One region of the Streptomyces sp. 7N604 genome, then DNA from elsewhere that is predicted to be linked to it. Evidence: riboswitches for the same ligand, from Rfam matches in the RefSeq annotation. Region 1 holds a riboswitch; each other region holds the start of a gene.

Region 1 (4,173 bases):
CGCGATGCACCGGCTGCCGCACGACGAGGTCTGGCACTTCTACCTCGGGGACACGGTGGAACTGCTGCTCCTGGAGCCGGACGGCGCATCACGGGTGGAGGTGCTCGGCCAGGACGTGCGCGCCGGGCAGCACATCCAGTACGTCGTGCCGGGCGGCACCTGGATGGGCGCGCGGGTGCGGCCCGGCGGCAGCCACGCGCTCCTGGGATGCACGCTTGCCCCGGGGTTCCTCCCCGCCGACTACGAGGGCGGCGAGGCGGACGAGCTGGCCGCGCGCTACCCGCGGCACGGTGATCTCATCCGGGCCCTGTGCCGCAGCTCATGACCCGTCTTCCGTATCCACCCTCGTATCCATCCCCGTGTCCACACCGGCACAGCACGACGAAGGCGCCCGCCCCCCGGCATAGCGGGGAGCGGGCGCCTCATGGAGTCAGGAGAGAAGACTCCGGCCGCGTCGACCCGTGTCAGATGCTGACGCCGTGCGCACGCAGGTAGGCGAGCGGGTCGATGTCCGAGCCGTAGTCCGGGCCGGTCCGCACCTCGAAGTGCAGGTGCGGGCCACTGCTGTTGCCGGTGGAGCCGGACAGGCCGATCTGCTTGCCGCCGGTCACCGCCTGGCCGGCCGAGACGGACAGCGAGGACAGGTGGGCGTACTGGCTGTACTTGCCGTCCGTGTGGCGGATGACGACCTGGTTGCCGTACGCGCCGCCCCAGCCCGCCGAGACGACCTCACCCGGGCCGATGGACTTCACCGAAGTGCCGGTGGGCACGGGGAAGTCGGCACCGGTGTGGTAGCCGCTGGACCACATGGAGCCGGCCTGGTGGTACGGCGTGCCGAGGGCCGGGTCGGAGACCGGGGCGGTGAAGCCGGAGGCGCTCTGCTCGGAAGCCGGCTTGGCCTCCTGCTTCGGGGCCTCCTGCTTGGGGGCCTGAGCCTTGGGCGCCGCGGGCTTGGGGGCCTGCTTCTTCGGAGCCTCCTGCTTGGGGGCCTGCTGCTGCGGCGCGGCCTCGGCCTTGCCGCCGCCCAGGGCCAGCTTCTGGCCCGGGTGGATCAGGTCCGGGTCGCCGCCGACGACCTGGCGGTTGTCCTGGTAGACCCGCTGCCAGCCGCCGTCGATGTGCTTGGCGGTGGCGATCTTGTAGAGCGAGTCGCCCTTGACGACGGTGTAGGACTCGGGCTTCGCCGCGCCCTTGTCCGCCGTGTCGGCCTTGTCCTCGGCGGGGGCCGGGGCGGGCTTGGTCTCGGGCTTGCCCTGGGCCTGCTCGCCGCCGGTGGAGATCGCGGGGGCCGGACCGCCCTTGGCCAGGCCGGCCTTGGGGCCGCACACGGGCCAGGCGCCGGGGCCCTGGGTGTCGAGCACCTTCTCGGCGACGGCGATCTGCTGGTCCTTGGTGGCCAGGTCGGCGCGCTCGGCGTAGTCGGTGCCGCCGAAGGCCTCCCAGGTGCTCTGCGTGAACTGCAGGCCTCCGAAGAAGCCGTTGCCGTTGTTGATGCTCCAGTTGCTGGTGCTCTCGCACTCCGCGACCTTGTCCCAGGTGTCGACGGAGGCGGCGCTCGCCTGGCCGGCGGTGATGAAGGACAGACCGATACCGGCGCCGCTTGCGGCGGCGGCGAAAGTGGCCCGGGAAATCCGGCCGGGCTTGAAGCGGCGATGACGTCCGCGTGCAGACATAGGGATCTTCCTCTCCTACGCCTGCGAGGTGAGCTGTCGGGTTCGGGCTGGAGTTGCCCGGCCGTGACTTACGCAGCGGCGAGCGCTGCGGCACGTCTTCACCCCAAGCCGGACCACGCCGAGCGCGGTACGGCACTTACCTTTGGTTCCCCCGCTCCTGCCGTGGTGCGTTGTCGTTTCCCCCTCCGCCGGCGGCAGGACTCGGCGCTCCGGCAACAGGGCGCCCGCCCCTTTCGATGGGCAGGCAGCGGAAAAGTAAACACATCCATTTCTTCGCCACAAGTGGCGTGCATTCGCCTGATTCGCCATTGAACAGATCGACTCGGTAATGCGTCACGCTGCGCTGCCGATCTTGGTCCCAGAGCAATAGGCATTACTACTGAACGGCTCTCACAGTGGGCAGTACGTAACCAAGTTGGGAAAATCGCCGCCATTCGAGTGCGCGAAGTCACATTTAACCGGCGGTCTTTGTGAGATGGGTCACCGGCCGACTAATTGTCCGATTTGGTATCTGAATTCAGCTTTGGCGGATTGCAGGCATTAGAAGCCTCTTTGCCGCACGAGAATCTACCCGGCGAAACGGATGAATACGGACCAAGTTCCGGAGATGCGCCACAGCCGGGCCCTCTCCCGCGGCTATCGTGATCACCCCCGGTCGCGGATCTTGCGGAGTCGGAGTGCAGAGAGCGGAAGAGCTGATCGACACCAGGTCACAGGCGCCGCCGGAAGCCGGTGCGAATCCATCCCGTACGAGCTCCGGCGCGGGGCACCCCGACCGCCGTACGCGCCCCGACCGCCGTACGGGCGCCGACCGCCGGGCGTGGCCGCTCGCCGCGGCCGGAGCGCTCGCCGTCGCGGTGGCGGCCGCTGCGGCCACCGGGGTGGTCGGATGGCCGGAGCCCGGGGCCGTGCAGGCCTGGCGGACGATCTGCCTCGCCATCACGGTGCAGGCCCTGCCGTTCCTGCTGCTGGGCACCGCGCTCTCGGGAGCCATCAACGCCTTCGTCCCCGCGCACGTCTTCAGCCGCGCCCTGCCGAAGCGGCCCGCGCTCGCCGTCCCCGTCGCCAGCGCCGCGGGCGTCGTCCTGCCGGGGTGCGAATGCGCGTCCGTGCCGGTAGCGGGGAGCCTGATCCGCCGCGGGGTGCCGCCCGCGGCCGCGCTGGCCTTCCTCCTGTCCGCGCCCGCGGTGAATCCGATCGTGCTCGCTTCCACGGCGGTCGCCTTCCCGGGCGCCCCCGAGATGGTGGCGGCCCGGCTGCTCGCCTCGCTCGCGACCTCGGCGGTCATGGGCTGGCTCTGGATCCGCCTCGGCCGCGCGGAGTGGCTGCGGCTGCCGGCGCACCGGACCGGGCACCGGCCGGGACACAGCAGGTGGGAGGAGTTCCGGCTCGGCTTCCAGCACGACTTCCTGCACGCCGGCGGCTTCCTGGTGCTCGGGGCGATGGCCGCGGCGACCTTCAACGTCGCCGTGGAGCGCTCCGTGCTGGACACCTTCGCCGGATCGCCCTGGCTCTCCGTCATCTTCCTCGCCGCGCTGGCGATCGTGCTCGCCGTCTGCTCGGAGGCCGACGCCTTCGTCGCGGCGTCGCTGACCGGGTTCTCCCCCACTGCCCGGCTGGCGTTCATGGTGGTCGGGCCGATGGTCGACGTGAAGCTGATCGCCCTGCAGTCGGGCACCTTCGGACGCGCCTTCGCCGTACGGTTCTCGGCGGCCACCGCCGTGGTGGCCGTCGCCTGCAGCGCGCTGACCGGGTGGTGGGTGCTGTGAGGCGGAACGTCCAGGTGCTGCTGCTCCTGCTGTCGGGCGCCGGAGTGCTGCACATCTCGCTCTTCAGCGAGGTGTATCTGCGGTACGTGAAGGAGGGCCTGCGGCCGCTGCTGATCGTCTCGGGCGTGCTGCTGGTCGTCCTGGGGACGGTGGGCGCGGCTCGGGACGGCTTCCCCTTCGCCAAGCCCGCTGCCCCGTCCGATGCCCACGACGCCGACGGGGACGCCGACGCGGATCACGGGCACGGGCACGGGCACGATCATGGCAAAGGCCCGCGGATCGCCTGGCTGCTCTTCCTCCCCGCGATCACCCTGCTGTTCTTCACGCCGCCCGCCCTCGGCTCGTACACCGCCGCGCGGGAGAGCGACACAGCGGTCGCGGACGGAGGGCGGTTCTCCCCGCTGCCCGGCGGGTCCCCGCTCGTCATGCCCCTGTCGGACTTCAGCTCGCGGGCGCGGCAGGACCCCGGCCGGAGCCTGGAGGGCCGTACGGTCTCGATGACCGGCTTCGTCACGCCGGGCAAGAGCGGCGGCTGGTACCTGACCCGACTGGTGCTGAGCTGCTGCGCAGCCGACTCGCAGTCGGTCAAGGTCCGGATGCTCGGCACCGCTCCCCCGCCGGCCGACGCATGGGTCACCGTCACCGGCACCTGGCATCCCGTGGGCACGGTGGGCACGCCCTCGGCCGCGGCTGCGCTCGACGCGGCCGGCGTGCGGCGCGTCCCGCAGCCC
Region 2 (4,173 bases), on a different contig from region 1:
TACCTCGGCGGGGGCCCAGGAACCGCCCTTGTCGGTGAAACGCCCGTCCACCTGGTCGGGGTCGGATGCCTTTCGGGCGGCGAACAGCTCGTCCCCGACACAGGTCAGCCGGATGTCCGCACGCTTGGGTACGCGCTGCTGAAGGAGAGTGGGGCCGGCCCCGACTTCCGCGAAGTCCGCATCCGGCTCGATACGGGTGGTGGGCAGGGCCATCGGCGGGTCGCTGGGGTGCGCTCCCGAAACCGACTTCACCACGAGGTCCCGGTGCTCCATGGCGAACTCGCGTGCCACCTGCGGAAAGGTGGTGATCAATGTGGGGGGTACGGCGAAGCCGCTGCGGTGGGCGACGCGCAGCTGCCACGGTTTGCAGCGGGCCTGCACGGCCGCGACGGGGTGGTTCATCCAGCGCACGCCCGTGCAGTACAGCGTTCCGTACAGGGCCTGTGTGGACTCGGCCGTGAGCCATGCGGACTGCTCGAGGGCGTGAGCTCCGGGCTCGCCGGGTCTTCGTATCCATATCGAGCGCAGTCCGCTCATGCTGACCACACGGCCACCATCGGCCGAAAGGTATCCGTGGAAGTCGCCCTTGACGTATTCGGCGGACAGGGCGGCCTGGCCGGGGAGGTCGGCGGGGTCCAGGCGTACGACCGGGACGCCCGCGTCGTGCAGGGCGGACACCACCATGTCCGCGGTCACGTCCTCCGCGCAGGTGAGTACGAGCACCGTCATGGTCCCGTCAGTCATCGAAGTGCGTTTTGGAACCGGCGGTGGAGGCGGTGGTGCCGGTCGCCAGCAGCAGGGCGCGGTCGCTGATGGCCGGGCGTCCGTCGGGCAGGACGTTCAACTGCCGTGTGGATTCATAGGTATAAGGAGTCGTGACGGGTGGGTGGACGGCCGGGCGGGCGTAGTTCAGCGCGAAAGGTCTCATCGTGTCTCCTCGGGCTTGCCGGGAGGGGGGTGGCGGGTTCTGGATTTGCCCATCGGGCGCAGGTATCCAGCAGGTTGGGGCAGGTGGGAATGCAGCCCGGTCGGTACCAGGCCATTCGGAACATCGGCAACGATCGGTGGGGTGCCGAGCGCGCAGCACCGACAACGTCTCTCCGATTGCAACGCCGACCGCGCTGAAATCCGGTCGGCCTCGCCCGGCACGCCGCCGGGGAGGTATGGCCCGCCACCGGCTCCGTGCTCGTACGTATGACGGGGTGACCCTGTCTACGGCTGAGATCGCACAGGTCCGGGCTGCATTCCTTCACCATCTGCGCACAGAGAACGGGCGTAGCCGACCATCGCACCGAGCCTGTGGCGGAATCTTCGATCCGGGGTGAGGTGTCAGGTCTCCACGCCGCGGTCCCGCAGCCAGTCCAGAGGGTCGACGGCGGATCCGTAATCGGGGGTAGTGCGCACCTCGAAGTGCAGGTGGGGCCCGGTGACATTGCCGGTGGCCCCGGAAAGTGCGATGCGGTCGCCCGTGCCTACCGTGGCGCCTGGTGACACATCGATCTGTGACAGATGCGCGTACTGCGTGTACTCGCCGTCGTCGTGCTTGATGACGACCTCGTAGCCGAAGGCGTTGTCCCAGCCCGCCGAGACCACGGTGCCGCCGGTGGCGGCTCTCACGGTGGTGCCGGTCGGCACGGCGAAGTCCTGGCCGGTGTGGCCGTTGGACCAGATGTCGCCGCTGTCCTGGAAGCCGGCGGTCAGGATGCCGCCGCTGACCGGGAGGACGGCGCTCGGGGCCGTCTCCTCCGTGCTCGAGCTGTACGAGGCTTGGGTGCCCGTCGTGGTGCCGGTGCTGTTGTCGCCGGTGCTCGTGCCGGTATCGCCTGCGCCGTCGAGCGACAGTTTCTGCCCGATCGAGAGCAGGTCCGGGTCGTCGCCTATGACGGACCTGTTGTCCTCGTAGAGCTTCTGCCAGCCGCCCTCGATGCCCTGTTCCTCCGCGATCGTTGACAGGGTGTCGCCGGAGGAGACGGTGTAGGTGTCGCTGTCACCGTCCAGAGCGCTGGCGGTGCCGGCTCCGATGACCGGAAGAGCGAGGGTCGCACCGGTGGCGCTGACGCGGCTGACGAGGCGGCGAGTGGTGTGACGGGGGCGTGGGGCGCGGTGTCGTCCAACTGCAGACGTCAAGGTGGCTCCGTACTCCGAACGCCTGCGAGGTGAGCTGTCGGGTTCGGGCTGGAGAATTGCCCGGCCGTGTGCTGCTACGGCTTCACCCCTAGCCGCCCGGCACGCAAGGCCCGATACGGCGAAAGTGGGTCCCCCACTCCTGCCCTGCGGTGTAGTGACGTGCTGCCGCGCGGCCAGGGGCAGGACTCGGCGGTCCGGCCACGCGGTGTTCGTTGTCGAACGCCGAGCACGCTAGAGGAACCATGTGTTCGAACACAAGGCCTTCACAAGCGGATCCGAGTCAACTGACTTTCTTTACCTGGGAGTTCGGGATGGGTAATCACGATATCCGCGCAAAGGAGGATGCCGGTGCACGCGCTTGCGAGCCAGGACACCACGACGTGGCGGGCGGTCCCTAAGCCGACACAGGGGACATGAGTGGCCGGTTTGGGTCCATCGCCTTCTTGGGTGATCAGCCCAACACTTCGGGACGAACTGCTCCACGATGCTCCTGTGCCCAGGAATCCACCCCATAACTGCGCGGCGTCGCGGCGGAACGGCTTGCTCGCGCGCGGCCGGTCAACTTTCTGCTGTCTGTGCAGGTGGCCCTTAAGCCGCGTATCAGAAGTGCTGGAGGTCATAGCCATTGGGTAACTCTGCATGTCCCGTGGCGGCTATTGGGCGTGGTGGCCGGGAGCGCCCGGAGAGTGGTGATCACCGCAAGGGAGGCCGCTGGAATCCCACGCGATCGTCAGCTGATCACCCGTCAAATACGTTTCTGCATCCGCCAGGAGAGGCTCCGCGGGCGGACGAAGAGCGCCCGGTGCGCTTCGAGCGGTTCGGATGGGTATATCGCCTTGTACCCCATGAAGGGTGGAGGGCGGAAAAGCGGGGGCATAGGCGGGCGCTTAAGATCTTTCCGACACGCGCCCGTTCGGAGAACTGGCTACACTCGCGCCGCATGAGTAAGGCAAGCAGAAGCCGCATACGGCGGGATAATCGAAATCGCCAGATATTCGTCGACGCTTCCAGTCGGCGCAGGAACGTCCTGTGGTACGCGGCCATGGCTGTCGGAGCCGCTTGCACCGGCTATCTGCTGCTGCTGGTCGCCGCGCTCTCCGGGGTGCTGCAACAGCACGTAGAGAAGAAGCCGCCCAGGACCGTCGAGCCGTCCACCACGGACAGCGACCGTCCTGGGTCCGAGCCCTCGGCAGACCTCACGGCCCCTGCCCGCGTCGTGGCCACAGTCTCCTCCGTCCCGACCTCCACTGCACGCCCGGCGGCCGAGCCGGCCGACGCCTCGCCGCCCCCCACAGCCACCACGGCGGCTCCGGCAACAACCAGTCTCCCCGGCCATGGAAGGACCAGGGCAGCCCTGGTCAGAGCCAACCCGTCCCCGCGTGGAGGCACTGTCAGGTGAGTCCTCGGCACGCGCAGCACCGTGACCCGCGTGGGCACTGGCTCCTGCTGATCCTGGTCCTCTCCGCGGTCGCCGCCGCCCTGCTCTTCGAAGGCTGGACCACCCACGCGGTCGCCGAAGCGCAGACGAAGCGCGACTGCACCGAACCCGTACCGAAGGCCGCGGACACCGGCGACCCGGTGGTGCGCATCACCGGGGACAAGGTGGAGACGGCAGCCATGCCCGCACGTACCGTTGCCCTCACCTACGACAGCGGACCCGACCCCGTGTGGACCCCGCGCCTGCTCGACCTGCTGCGCAAGCACCATGCCCACGCCACCTTCTTCCTCTCCGGCGCCCAGGCCGCCCGGGAACCGGACCTGGTGCGGCGGATCCGCGCCGAGGGCCACGAGATCGGCTCGTTCACCTACAACAAGACCGACTTGGGCTCGGTATCGGCCTTCCGTAACCGGCTGGAGCTGTCGCTCACGCAGACGGCGCTGGCGGGCAGCGCAGGAGTCAGCACCTCGCTGCTGCGGCTGCCGAACACCACCCAGGCGGACACGATGTGCGGCGGCGAGTGGAGGGCGGCGCGGCGCGCCGCCGCAGACGGCTACCTGCTGGTCGCCGCCGACGGTCCGTACCGGAAGCCGTCGCAGGGCCTGATC
Region 3 (4,173 bases), on a different contig from region 1:
CGCGCCCGCCCGGTACTTGCCGGTGAGGAAGCCGGAGGCGAGCGCGGAGTACGGGACGGCCGCCAGCCCGTGACGGGCCGCGACGCCGGCGAGCGGCCCCTCGTACGTATCGCGCGAGACGAGGTTGTAGTGCGGCTGGAGGGCGGCGTACTTCGCCAGGCCCTCGCGGTCGGAGAAGGCGAGCGACGCCTCGAACCGCTTCGGGCGAGACGTTGGAGGCGCCGATCTGCCGGACCTTGCCCGCCCGCACCAGCTGGTCGAGGGCGGTGATGATCTCCGTAGACGTCGGCGGTGTCGAGGAAGTTGCCGCCCGCCTCCATACGCGTCGGGTACGGCGAAGGACTGCGCCTCGTCCGCGGTCCAGCCGAAGACGTTGCCGCCGAGGGAGAGGGGGTGGACGGCCAGATCACCGATGATCTTGTTCCTGTCAGCCATACGGCTGATCAACGCCGCCCTGCGCCGGGCCATTCCGGGCAACGCCCGCACAGCGACGCGAACCGCGACGCGGACTGAGAAGCGGGGACGCGGACACGCAGGCAAGCCGACAGCCCTGGTGTCGGGGGGTTTGCACCAGGGCTGCCGACGAACAGGGTGCGATAAGTCACAGCAGCCGTACGGACGTCAGAGCGAGACGCCCTTGCCGCGCAGCCAGGCCGCCGGGTCGATCGGGTCGCCGCCGCCCGGCCGTACCTCCAGGTGGAGGTGGGGGCCGGTGACATTGCCCGTGGCGCCGACGCGGCCGATCGTCTCGCCCGTCGTCACCTCGCCCGACGTCTGGGTCATCGAGGAGAGGTGGCAGTACCAGACCTCGGTGCCGTCCTCGAGGGTGAGGACGATCCGGTAGCCGTAGGAGCCCGCCCAGCCGGCCTCCGTGATCGTGCCGCCGTGCACCGCCTTGACGGGGGTGCCGGTCGGGGCGGCGAAGTCCTGGCCCGTGTGCGTGCTGGACCACATGGAGCCGGACTCGCCGAAGCTCGAAGTCAGCGTGTACGAGGAGGTGGGGAGGCTGTAGCTGCGGGCCAGCTTGGCGAGCCGCTCGGCCTCGGCCTTGCGCGCCGCCTCCTCGGCCGCCTTCCGCTCGGCCTCCTCCTTGGCCCTCTTCGCCGCGGCAACGGCCTTCGCCTTCGCCTCGGCGGCCTCCTGGGCGGCCTTCTCCGCCGCGGCCTCCTGCGCGGCCTCGCGCTCCGCCGTCTCCGCCGCCGTCTGCTGCTGCTCGGCCTGGCGCATGATGCGGGCGCGCAGCGCCTCGCCCGCGTCGGCGCCCCCGGCCGCCTCCTCGTCGGTGAGACCGGCCTGGGAGAGCGGGGCCGCGGCGGTCACGGTGCCGTCGCCGACGCTGTCCGCGTCGTCGGATATCAGCGAGCCGATGCCGGGGAGCGCCTTTGCGTCGGGGAGCTTGTCCGAGACAGACGAGAGATCCGGCATGGAGATGGAGACCGGTGGCTTGTCCTGCGCACTCGCCATGCCGCCCGCACCGACGGCGGCGAACACGCCGACCCCGAGGACCGCGCCGCTGCGGGCCATGCCGCCACCGCGCTGCTTGACGACGCGGTGCCTGCCGCGCACCGGGGCCAGGGAATCCGTGGTCGGGTTCCAGTCGCCGGAACCGGCGGCCGGGTAGTCCTCACCGAACTCACCGAATCCGCCCGGCCCGAAGTCGAAGCTCTGGGTGTCGGAGGGTTCGGGCAAGATCTCGGGGCCAGGCCTGTTGGACGCCACTCGGGCGCACTCCTTTCCTTCCTCTCGCCTACCGGGTTAGCTGACGGGTTCGGAGCAGGAAGGTCTCCTACGGGCCCCTCCGGAGAGGCGCCCGATTCACCCCAAGGTGGTGGTTCCCCGGTTCCCTTGGTGCAGGTCGTGCAGGTGGTGCTGCTGGTGCTGGTGGTGCGGGATTCGGCGTAGGCGCACGGTGCCACCTCTTGTGGCGGCTGGGACGACCGCGCTGCGTTATCGAACGTTAATAGACGGCGGGACGTGATTCCAAGCCGTTCGGTGTGATCGTTAACGAAATCCCGAGGGACCAACCAGGACAGGAAGCCGCCAATTCGGGCGAGTTGCCCCCACGCACGGAAACACCGCTTCCCCGATCGTGCGTCAGTTGTTATACGCAGGGATGCGCCCGGTTACGGAACGTAGGATGCGGGGCGGGTGACCGCCGGCATCGCCATGCCGTCCGGCACCCCGCCCTCCGCATGCCGCCGTACGTCCGCCACGAGCGTGTCGAGCAGCGCGTCGGGCCCGGGGAACCGCCGGCCGCGCAGCCGCCCCCCGGGCCGCAGAAGACGCCCTCCGCATTCCGCGCCTCGGTCACTCCGTCCGTGAACAGCAGCAGCGTGGCGCCCTCGGGGAAGGCGAACTCCTCCACCCGGGCTCGTACGGGTCCAGGCCCTCGCGCCGCCTGCCCTGGCCGCGGGATGGTTGCCCTGCACACCGAGAAGCCCGAAATTGCACCTTTGGAGTAGTTTCGTAGATATGAACACCGCAGCGAAGTCCTGGGCGGGCCGCACCCTGCTTCTGCCTGTGCTGGCGGTGCTCGCCGCCGCCCTCGTACTGATGGCCGTCATGGCTCCCGGGGCGCGGGCCGCGGACGGGCTCGACAGCGCCGCGAACGCCCTGAAGAAGGGCCCTGTCTACGTCGATCCGCGCGCTTCGGGGCAGCTGCCCGCCGCCGATGCGGACGCGCTGGCGGACAAGATCGAGAAGGCGGACAAGCCGGTGTTCGTCGCCGTGCTGCCCAACGCCTCCGAGTTCCAGCCGTCGACGCTGCTCCAGGACCTGCGGACCAAGGTCGGGATCACCGGCGTGTACGCAGTCGCGCTGGGTGACCGGTTCGACGCGGGCGCCGACTCCTCGGTGATGTCCCGCAACGAGGTCTCCAACCTCTCCGGCGCCGTGGAGCGATCCGACCCCGGCGACGTGAGCGCCATGGTCAACGGCTTCGTCGATCAGGCCCTGCAGCAGGCCAACGGCCACGCCCCGGCCACCTGGAGCGGCGGCTCGGGCACCAGCACCGGCACCGGGAACGGCACCGGAGTCAGCGCGGCCGGCCTGCTCGTGACGCTCGGCGTGCTGATCACGGCCGTCGGCGGCGGTGCCCTGCTGGTCAGCCGCCGGGGCAAGCAGCGCAGGGCCGAGCGGGACCGTGCGCAGCTGGAGACGCTCCGCCCGGTCGTGGACGAGGACATCACCGCCTTCGGCGAGGAGCTGGAGCGGATCGACTTCGACCCCTCGGCACCGAAGACGGACGACGCGATGCGCGAGGACTACGCCCGAGCCCTGGACTCGTACGACAAGGCGAAGGCGTCGATGGACCGCGCGCGGCGGCCCAGTGACGTACGGGATGTGACCGAGTCGCTGGAGGACGGCCGGTTCTCGCTGGCCACGCTGGAGGCGCGGCGGGACGGCGAGCCGCTGCCCGAGCGCCGGGTGCCGTGCTTCTTCGACCCGCGGCACGGCCCGTCGGTCCAGGACGTGCAGTGGGCGCCGTCGGGCGGCGAGGAGCGCACCGTGCCGGTGTGCGCGGCGGACGCGGCGCGCCTCGAGGACGGCGAGGAGCCGATGGGGCGCGAGGTGGAGACGGCGTCCGGGCGCAGGCCGTACTGGGAGGCCGGACCGGCGTACGGGCCGTGGGCCTACGGCTATTTCGGCGGCGGTATCCTGCCCGGGCTGCTGGCGGGCACGCTGCTGGGCAGCATGCTGACCGGGCCGTACGCGTACGGGTACGACGGGTACGGCGGTGACTACAGCGGCGGCGACAGTTCCGGTTCCGACTTCAACTCGGGCGACTTCGGGGGCGGCGGCGACCTCGGCGGAGGGTTCGGCGGCGGCGACTTCGGTGGAGGGTTCTGACCCGAGCCGCCCTCGCCCGCCTATCCCGCCTGTCCGGGCCTGTCCCGCCTACAGCGCGTCGACCGCGCTCACCTTCCAGCCGTCGGACGTCCGCTGCAGGGTCATCCGCACCCGGTTGAGGTCGAGGCGCGGGCCTGAGACCTGGGTGCTGTTGGTGACCTGGTTCATGAACAGCAGGACGACGACCTTGTCCGGCGAAGCGGACACCACCGATGCCGCCTCGTCGCCGGACGCGGGCTTCGCCACCGTGGCCTTGACCACCCCGTGGTAGCGCTTCGCGGTGGGCGCGACGACGGTCGAGGTGGTCTTCCGGTACTTGTCCTG
Region 4 (4,173 bases), on a different contig from region 1:
CACGGAGCTTCTCCTGCACCGTGTGCTTGTGTCGCTTCAACGCGGCCTGGCTGCATCGCAGTTCCGCGACCTTCTCGCCCGCCTCGGCCCGTACCTGCTCGATGTCGCGCAGCTGCCGCTGGATGCCGCTGACCGCGGCGGCCTGGCGGCTGCCCGCCCGCTCGACGGCGGCGGCGCGCTCGAGGTAGTCGTCGGGGGATGAGGAGAGCGCGAGCTGGACGGCGGGGTCGATGCCGCCCGAGCGGTACTGGGCGGTGGCGATCGAACCGAGCGCGTTCCGGGAGGCGTTCAACCGCCCGGACCTGCGCGCGGCCTTGTCGCGCAGCCGGTCCAGCTCCTTCTGCGCCCTGCTGGTCTTCTCCCTCGCGCCGTTGTACTTCTCCGTCGCGACTTCGGCTTCGTGGTGGAGCCGGTCGACCTTGGCCTTGACCTGGGCGGGCGTGAGGCTGGGCTCGGCCTGCGCGGCGCCGACGACGCCGGTTGCGCCTGCCGCGCTCGCGAGGGCGAGCGTCGCGGCCGTACGGGCTGCGGTACCGCCTCTCATGCCCGTGATGCCCGTGATGCCGGTGAACGTGCCGGTGAGCGTGCCAGTGAGCGATCGCTGCCTGGGCTTCCTGTGCGAGGCCACGGCGGCCGTCACTTCCTTCCTGCCTTTCCGGTGGCCGTGCGGGGGTCGCCACCGGGGCGCGTGGGGGCGCCTCGGTGGAGGACGCTAGACCTCCGTGTTACGGGCAGGTGTCGTGATGACCGGGATTGGAACGTTTAAGAGCGGCACTGAACAGAAGCGGCGGGTGAACTCCCGGGTGCTGCCGCCTTCTTGGTGCGGCCGTGACCGAAGCGGCGATTGAGGCGCACCTCGGTGGAGACCGGTGCTACGGGCCCGGCTACGCTCCGCCGCATGGACGTACTCATCAGTGTCTTCGTCGGCTTGCACATCATCGGCATCGCGGCCCTGCTCGGCGGCTTCCTCACGCAGATGAAGGCAATGAGCGCTGGAACGGCCCGCTTCAACCCGGCCATGCTGCACGGCGCGCTGACCATGCTGATCACGGGCGTCGCGCTGGTCGGCCTCAACCAGGCCGACGACCAGGCCGTCAACAACGTCAAGATAGGCGTGAAGCTCGCGCTTCTGGTCGTCATCCTCGGCCTGGTCTACGTGAAGCGGGACGAGGAGAAGGTCGACAAGGCGGCCTTCGGCACGGTCGGCCTCCTCACCGTCGCCAACATCTTCATCGCCGTCCTCTGGACCTGACCTGCCGATCCGGCGGGGCGGGCCGCGGGGGCGCACGAACGCTCCCGGGGCCCCTCCCGCGCGGCTGTGCCGGCGCGTGGGCTATGCCGGGCGGACGCTGCCGTAGATCGGCATGTACGTGATCGCCTCGGTGCGGACGTTCGCGCCCGGCTTCGGTGCATGGATCATCTGGCCGTCGCCTATGTAGAGCCCGACGTGGCTGATGTCGTCGTAGAAGAAGACGAGATCGCCCGGCTTCAGGTCCTCCGTGGCGACCCGCGTGCCGACCTTCACCTGGTCCCAGGTCGTGCGCGGCAGCGAGACCCCGGCGTACTTCCAGGCGGCCTGCGTGAGCCCCGAGCAGTCGTACGAGTTCGGGCCTGTCGCCCCCCACACGTACGGCTTGCCTATCTGGGCCCGCGCGAAGTCGATGGCCTTGGCGGCCTTGGTGGCGTACGAGTCGGCGCCCGAGTCCGTACCCGAGTCCGAGCCTCCGTCGGTCGAACCGGAGCCGTCGTTCTGCTCCTGCTCCTGGCGCTCCCGCTCCAGGCGCGCCTTCTCCGCCTGCTGCCGCGCCAGTTCCTCCGCCTTGCGCCGGGCCTCGGCCTCCCGCTTGCGCTCGAGCTCCGCCAGCCGCGCCTTCTCTTCGGCCGTCAGCTTCGACAGCAGCTCGCGCGCCTCCGAGAGCTTGCCCTGCACGGACTCCTTGGTGGTGCGGAGCTCCTTCTGCGACTCGGTCAGCGACGCGAGGCTCTCGGCGGCCTCGGCGCGCTTCTTCGACGCGGCCTCCTGCTCCGTCTGGAAGTCCTCGACGGCCTGCCGCTGCCGGCCGGTCATCCGGGACATCAGATGGTCCTGGTCGAAGTAGCTCTGCGGGTCGTCGGCGAGCATCATCGTCGCCGTCGAGGCCATGCCCCCATTGCGGTACTGCGCGGCCGCGTAGCTGCCCAGCATGCGCCGCGCCTCGTTGAGTTTGTCCGTCCGCTTCGCGACGTCGTCGAGCAGCCGGTCGACCTTGGTGCGCTGCTTCTCGCTGCGCTCCTTGGCCTGGTTGTACTGCTGCGTTGCGGTGCCGGCCTGCCGGTAGAGCTCGTCGACCTTCTTCTGGACTTCCTCGATGCTCTGCTTCGGCTCGTCCGGCGCGGCCTGCGCGCTCTGGGAGAGCAGGCTGACCGAGGCGAGGGCCGCGGTCGTCAGTCCGACGGCCGCGCGGCCGGAACCGGGGGACGTGAACATTCGAGTCCGCCGTTTGCGGTGCGACGCCAAGGCGCGCGACTCCTTCCGTGGACCGCCTACCGGGTTAGCTGTCGGGTTCGGGCGATCGGAAGGCTGCCCTACGGCCACCGCGCGCCGCCACGCTCTGACACGCGTGCGTGCGGGGGCCGATTCACCCCGGTCGTACGTTGGGTCCCCGGCTCCGGATGCCTTCGGGCGTCCTCGGGACGTCCTTCGGGCAGCGCCGGACTCGGCGGAGGCTGCCCGTGCCGACGCGGTCGCCGGCAGGGGGATCGGGCCGCCTGAGCGAGCACGGTAGCCAACGTGTGGGGCGGTTGTGAAGGCTGATGTTCGATATGCCCGAAACCTTTTCGTGACCTTTCTGCGGCGCGATCGTTTAGGGCGAAATGTGCCCCTCCCGCAGCGGAGGGGCGGGAACCGGCGTGGGCTGTCAGCCCCGCGGCCTAGACTCGGTGAACGATGAGCAGCCTCTTTGACGACAGCTTCCTGGCGGACCTCGAGCACCCGGCAGAGCCCCCGGCCGGACTCCCGGGGCCGGGTCACCCTGGCCACATGGGTCCCTCCGGCCACGCCGGCCACTCGGGGCACCCCGGCGAGGAACACCCGCCCCCGCCGCCCGAGGACAGGGGCCCGGAGGAGATCCCGGCCGACCTCTTCGGGGGCCGCTTCGACGCTGGCGCCGACCAGGATGCGCGGGAGCGCTACTACCGCAACGGCGCCCCGCGGCCCGCCGTTGACCCCGCCGCGCTGCTCGAGGGGCTGAACGAGCAGCAGCGCGCCGCCGTCGTCCACACCGGCTCTCCGCTGCTCATCGTCGCCGGCGCCGGATCCGGCAAGACCCGCGTGCTGACGCACCGCATCGCGTATCTGCTGGGCGCGCGCCGCGTGCACCCCGGCCAGATCCTCGCGATCACCTTCACCAACAAGGCCGCGGGCGAGATGAAGGAGCGCGTCGAGCAGCTCGTCGGGCCGCGGGCGAACGCGATGTGGGTGTCCACCTTCCACAGCGCCTGCGTCCGCATCCTGCGCCGGGAGAGCAAGAAGCTCGGCTTCACCTCCAGCTTCTCCATCTACGACGCCGCCGACTCCAAGCGCCTGATGTCCCTGGTCTGCCGCGACCTCGACCTCGACCCGAAGCGCTACCCGCCGAAGTCCTTCAGCGCGAAGATCTCCAACCTCAAGAACGAGCTCATCGACGACGAGGACTTCGCGGCGCAGGCGAGCGACGGTTTCGAGAAGACCCTCGCCGAGGCGTACGCGCTGTACCAGTCGCGGTTGCGCGAGGCCAACGCGCTGGACTTCGACGACATCATCATGACCACCGTCCACCTGCTCCAGGCGTTCCCGGACGTCGCGGAGCACTACCGGCGCCGCTTCCGCCACGTGCTGGTGGACGAGTACCAGGACACCAACCACGCGCAGTACACGCTGGTGCGTGAGCTGGTGGGGACCGGTGAGACCGCGCCCGATCTCAACGTGGCCGAGTTGTGCGTCGTCGGCGACGCCGACCAGTCGATCTACGCCTTCCGCGGCGCGACCATCCGCAACATCCTCCAGTTCGAGGAGGACTACCCCGACGCCACCACGATCCTGCTGGAGCAGAACTATCGCTCCACGCAGACGATCCTCAGCGCCGCGAACGCCGTCATCGAGCGGAACGCCAACCGCCGCCCCAAGAACCTGTGGACGGAGGCGGGGGCGGGCTC

Evidence for each region. Region 1 has a riboswitch for cyclic di-AMP ahead of ACTWP8_RS04360 (transglycosylase family protein). Riboswitches for the same ligand answer to the same signal wherever they lie in the genome.
Region 2: linked by a shared signal. The riboswitch ahead of ACTWP8_RS10225 (M23 family metallopeptidase) and the one ahead of ACTWP8_RS04360 (transglycosylase family protein) in region 1 are both predicted to bind cyclic di-AMP.
Region 3: linked by a shared signal. The riboswitch ahead of ACTWP8_RS30335 (M23 family metallopeptidase) and the one ahead of ACTWP8_RS04360 (transglycosylase family protein) in region 1 are both predicted to bind cyclic di-AMP.
Region 4: linked by a shared signal. The riboswitch ahead of ACTWP8_RS17500 (NlpC/P60 family protein) and the one ahead of ACTWP8_RS04360 (transglycosylase family protein) in region 1 are both predicted to bind cyclic di-AMP.

The regions. Positions count from the first base shown of each region.
Region 1 covers NZ_JBQQBX010000003.1:116,685-120,857, forward strand. Annotated here, with positions in the region: gene ACTWP8_RS04355 (cupin domain-containing protein) at 1-325, shown strand, start outside; gene ACTWP8_RS04360 (transglycosylase family protein) at 465-1,673, opposite strand; cyclic di-AMP (ydaO/yuaA leader) riboswitch at 1,677-1,853, opposite strand; gene ACTWP8_RS04365 (permease) at 2,531-3,442, shown strand; gene ACTWP8_RS04370 (TIGR03943 family putative permease subunit) at 3,439-4,173, shown strand, end outside.
Region 2 covers NZ_JBQQBX010000007.1:199,706-203,878, forward strand. Annotated here, with positions in the region: gene tgmB (ATP-grasp ribosomal peptide maturase) at 1-729, opposite strand, end outside; gene tgmA (putative ATP-grasp-modified RiPP) at 737-928, opposite strand; gene ACTWP8_RS10225 (M23 family metallopeptidase) at 1,330-2,127, opposite strand; cyclic di-AMP (ydaO/yuaA leader) riboswitch at 2,131-2,258, opposite strand; gene ACTWP8_RS10230 (hypothetical protein) at 3,170-3,526, shown strand; gene ACTWP8_RS10235 (bifunctional polysaccharide deacetylase/glycosyltransferase family 2 protein) at 3,523-4,173, shown strand, end outside.
Region 3 covers NZ_JBQQBX010000032.1:79,788-83,960, reverse strand. Annotated here, with positions in the region: partial or broken gene ACTWP8_RS30340 (aldo/keto reductase) at 1-435, opposite strand, end outside; gene ACTWP8_RS30335 (M23 family metallopeptidase) at 622-1,719, opposite strand; cyclic di-AMP (ydaO/yuaA leader) riboswitch at 1,730-1,872, opposite strand; gene ACTWP8_RS30330 (SpoIIE family protein phosphatase) at 2,102-2,365, opposite strand; gene ACTWP8_RS30325 (hypothetical protein) at 2,473-3,849, shown strand; gene ACTWP8_RS30320 (hypothetical protein) at 3,898-4,173, opposite strand, start outside.
Region 4 covers NZ_JBQQBX010000014.1:158,556-162,728, forward strand. Annotated here, with positions in the region: gene ACTWP8_RS17490 (NlpC/P60 family protein) at 1-628, opposite strand, end outside; gene ACTWP8_RS17495 (hypothetical protein) at 899-1,252, shown strand; gene ACTWP8_RS17500 (NlpC/P60 family protein) at 1,334-2,467, opposite strand; cyclic di-AMP (ydaO/yuaA leader) riboswitch at 2,506-2,675, opposite strand; gene pcrA (DNA helicase PcrA) at 2,927-4,173, shown strand, end outside.